2 regions of the Halioxenophilus sp. WMMB6 genome follow, and region 2 is predicted to be linked to the other one. Evidence: predicted binding sites of a transcription regulator. Region 2 holds the regulator's gene; the other holds the start of a gene.

What was found. The regulator sigma-54, encoded in region 2, starts transcription at its own class of promoters, with help from an activator protein. The targets are predictions, from matches to a motif close to GTTGGCACGNNNNTNGNNT.
Region 1: a site for sigma-54 is predicted at 670-688, ahead of nirB (nitrite reductase large subunit NirB). Genes of this name have one in related genera too.

The regions. Positions count from the first base shown of each region.
Region 1 is NZ_JAWMQR010000002.1:703,292-705,464, reverse strand. Features, by position in the region: gene SBL51_RS08680 (nitrate- and nitrite sensing domain-containing protein) at 1-547, shown strand, start outside; gene nirB (nitrite reductase large subunit NirB) at 845-2,173, shown strand, end outside.
Region 2 is NZ_JAWMQR010000003.1:424,226-426,398, reverse strand. Features, by position in the region: gene SBL51_RS10865 (RNA polymerase factor sigma-54) at 117-1,673, opposite strand; gene lptB (LPS export ABC transporter ATP-binding protein) at 1,998-2,173, opposite strand, start outside.

The DNA of each region.
Region 1 (2,173 bases), on a different contig from region 2:
GCCGGAGATCAGCGAGGTGTGGTACGACCTGGCCACTCAGCGCATCGATGCCATGCGCAGCTTGGAGCTGGAGGCGGTGGCGGCGTTACAGGCGCTCAGCGGTGCCCGCCTGGCGGTGGCGGAGAGTGAATTCAAAGAGCGGCAGGCGCTGCTGGCCAGGTTGCAACCGGCGGAGGAGGGGGCGCCACTGCTGCTCACCGACCGGCCCCCGGTCTCCATGTTGCTGGGTGAGTTGGCCGGTGGCCTGGAGGTGGCGGAGTCGGGTTTGGCGCGGTCGCTGTTTGATGTGATTCAGGAGCAGGGGCAGCACCTCAATCGGGTGCGGGTGGAGTTGGAGGAGGCGCGCCAGGCGCTGTCAGAGCGCAAGCTGGTGGAGCAGGCCAAAGCGCTGCTGATTAAAAATCTGGGGCTCTCGGAAGAGATGGCCTACCGCAAGATCCAGCAGCGGGCGATGGACTCCAATCTGCGCCTGGCAGAGGTGAGCCAAATTCTGATCGATGCAGCCAAGGCGACAGGCGCAAAAAAGGTGCAAACAAAACGACGATAAATGTTTTTTAATGGTGCAATTTATTTTTATTTGCACAATATAAAAACACAACCTCAGCTGTTACTACTGGGGATTACTGGTTAGATCTTAACTAACCTATTGTTTTACCGAGAAAATAAATTAATGGCATGAATTCTGTTTATAAGATCTCCAGATAGGCGGTAATCAGCCAGTTTTGGCACTAGCCGCCAACCAGATTTATTAACACTAAGCTCGGACAAAGGCGTCCACCACCAACTGACAAAAGGTCAGATTGGCGGTGGGCGTTTTTTTTTGCCCTTAAAACGGAGATCGCCGATGAACATTACTAACGCAGTGACAGCGCAAGACTCCATCAACAGCAACCAGCTTACCGTGGTGGTGGTGGGTAATGGCATGGTTGGCCATCAGTTTATAGAGAGCCTGCTGGCCTCGTCGGCGCGCGACCAGGTGCGTATTGTCACCTTCGCCGAGGAGCCGCGCGTTGCCTATGACCGTGTACATTTGACGGACTACTTCAAAACCCATGAGCCTGAGTCACTGGCCATGACTACCCTGGCCGACTATGAGCGCCAGGGTGTGGAGGTGCATCTCAATGACCGGGTAGAGGCCATCGACCCGGTAAATAAGGTGGTAACGGCGCACAGCGGCACCACCATCGCCTACGACAAACTGGTGCTGGCGACGGGTTCCTACCCCTTTGTGCCACCCATCGAGGGTAATGACCGGGCGAACTGCTTTGTTTACCGAACCATAGAAGACCTGGAACAGATTACCGCTGCCGCCAAAGCCGGTGCCCGAGTGGGTGCCGTGGTGGGTGGCGGTCTGTTGGGGCTGGAAGCGGCCAAGGCGCTCAAAGATCTGGGGTTGACGGCCAATGTGGTCGAGTTTGCCCCGCGCTTGATGGCGGTGCAGGTGGACGATGGTGGCGGTGCGCTCTTGAAAGACAAGATTGAGCAGTTGGGTGTGGGTGTGCACCTGGCCAAGGCCACTTCGCGCATTGTAGCTGGAGAGAACCATGGCCACCGCATGGAGTTTGCCGATGGCAGCAACCTGGAGACTGATGTCATCGTCTTCTCGGCCGGTATCCGCCCGCAGGATAGCCTGGCGCGTAGCAGCGGCCTGGAGGTGGGTGAGCGCGGTGGTATCGCGGTGAATGACTACTGCCAGACCTCCAATGCGGATATCTACGCCATTGGTGAGTGTGCCCTTTGGCAAAACCGAATTTTTGGCCTGGTGGCGCCGGGCTATGCCATGGCCAAGGTGGCGGCCGGCCATATTGCCGGCGGTTATGAGACCTTTACCGGCGCCGATATGAGCACCAAGCTGAAGTTAATGGGGGTGGATGTCGCCTCGATTGGTGATGCTCATGCCAATACCCCGGGCGCGCTGGTCTACACCTATTTCAACCAGCCCGATGAGGTTTACAAAAAGCTGGTGGTCAGTGCCGACAACAAGCGCCTGCTGGGTGCTGTGCTGGTCGGTGACGCCGAAGATTATGGCACTCTGCTGCAGTACAAGCTGAACAATATCGAGCTGCCCGAGAGCCCGGAAGGGCTGATTCTGCCTGTCGGTGATGGTGCCGAGAAGCCCTCCCTGGGTGTGGCGGCACTGCCGGCTACCGCGCAGATCTGCTCCTGTCACGAT
Region 2 (2,173 bases):
TGTCGATAGGGTTCGGTGAGGTACCGAACCGGTTGCTTGAGGCGGCCTGAGCCGCCGTTACTGCGCTATTCACAAGAGACTAAACAGCGCAGCAGAAACCGATAAATCCTATGTCGTTACACCAATCGCTTACGCTCGTTAGAGGCCGCGATGCCGAGCGACTCGCGATATTTCGCAATGGTACGACGGGCAACCTGGATACCCTGGTCTGACAGAAGGCTGGTGATTTTGCTGTCGCTCAGGGGTTTTTGCGGGTCTTCGGCGGCGACGAGTTTTTTGATGATGGCGCGGATAGCGGTGGAGGAGCACTCCCCGCCGTTATCGGTGCTGACATGGCTGGAGAAGAAGTATTTCAGTTCAAAAATACCCTGCGGGGTGTGCATGTATTTTTGGGTGGTGACGCGTGAAATAGTGGATTCGTGCATGCCTACATCTTCGGCGATATCGTGCAATACCAATGGTTTCATGGCCTCTGGGCCAAAATCAAGAAAGCCCTGTTGTTTGTCGACAATACAGCTGGCGACCTTGAGCAGAGTTTCGTTGCGGCTTTGCAGGCTCTTCAAAAACCAGCGAGCCTCCTGCAGGTTGTCGCGCAGGAAGGTGTTGTCTTCACTGCTGTCTGCGCGTTTAACCAAGTTGGCGTAATTACTGTTAATACGGATTTTAGGTGCGATGTCTGGGTTTAGTTCCACCAGCCAGCGTCCGCTTTTTTTACTGACAAACACATCCGGTACGATGTAGCTGGTTTCGCTGCTGCCAATCAGCTCACCCGGGTGTGGAGTCAGCTGTTGGATCAATAAAATCGCCTGTTTTAGCTCGTTCTCTTTGATGCGGCAGCGGCGCATGATCTGTTTGTAGTCGCGGTTGCCGAGCTGTAGCAGGTGTTCGCTGACGATCATTTTAGCGGCGTCGAGGCATGGCGTATCTTTGGCGAATTGATTCAGTTGTACCATCAGGCACTGCGAGAGGCTCTCGCTGCAGGCGCCAATGGGGTCGAACAGTTGCAGACGGTGCTGGACGGCGAACACTTCGTCGATGTCGAGCCGGTCGTGATCGTCTTCGTCTGTGGCGGCATCCACCTCATTAGGCGCTTCCCATTCGCTATCGTCCGCCTCTTCTGGGGTGCCATCCACCACCCGCGCCAAGCCGCGGTAGATATCTTCAATGGGGGTGGAGAGCAGGCCGCTGGGCTCAACGGCATCGATGATGGCCATCGCAATCATGCGATCGCGGTCTGACATGGGGGTGAGGTTAAGTTGCCAAAGCAGGTGTTCTTGCAGGGTTTCGGTGTTGTCTATCTGGCTGTCGAAGTAGCTGTCGTCGCGCTCGGGGCCGACATTGCCGCTACCACTGCCTTGGTAGATGTCGTCCCAATGGGTATCGACGGGGAGATCTTCGGGAATGTTCTCCTGCCAGTCAGCCTCTTCTTTGTTGGATTCGCTGATGGTTTCGGTGGCGCTGCTCTCTAGCTTGAGATCAGCGTCGGAGCTGGATGAGCTGTCGTCACCCGAGTCTTCAGACTCGCTCACCTCCAACATGGGGTTGGACTCCAGCGCCTCTTGAATCTCTTGCTGTAGGTCCAAAGTTGAGAGTTGCAGCAGGCGGATGGCCTGTTGCAACTGAGGGGTCATCGTTAACTGTTGACCGAGCTTTAGTTGTAGAGACTGCTTCATATACGACGGTGTATCCAATAACGAAGACGGAAACCGGGGGTAGCTTCAATCTGCTATCGGCAGTGTAGTATTGAATAGGTCAGCTGTGCAATATATTTAAGCAATTTTTATGCCTAGAATTCATTCGCTGGAAGTTTTATCAGGCAGGAGTGGGAGATTTGTGGCTGATCGGCGATGTCTAGCGGCTATTTACTGCTGCCGCGCGCGCTTGAGAGGAGTTGCTTTGCGCCTGCCCCGTTTGCTTGCAACCCTGTGTTTGGGTGGCTTTGGGGTCGATGGGGCTTATAGTCGCGCAAAAAGTGGTTGAGGTAAAGAGGGTGGGCTTTATAACTTGAAGCTTGCGCCAAGGTAGGTATCTCTAACCAACTGATTATTGAGCACTGTCTCGGCATTGCCTTCGGCGATAATGTGGCCGCCGCCAACGATAAAGGCCTTCTCACAAATATCCAGGGTTTCGCGAACATTGTGGTCGGTAATCAAGACGCCAATGCCGCGTTCCC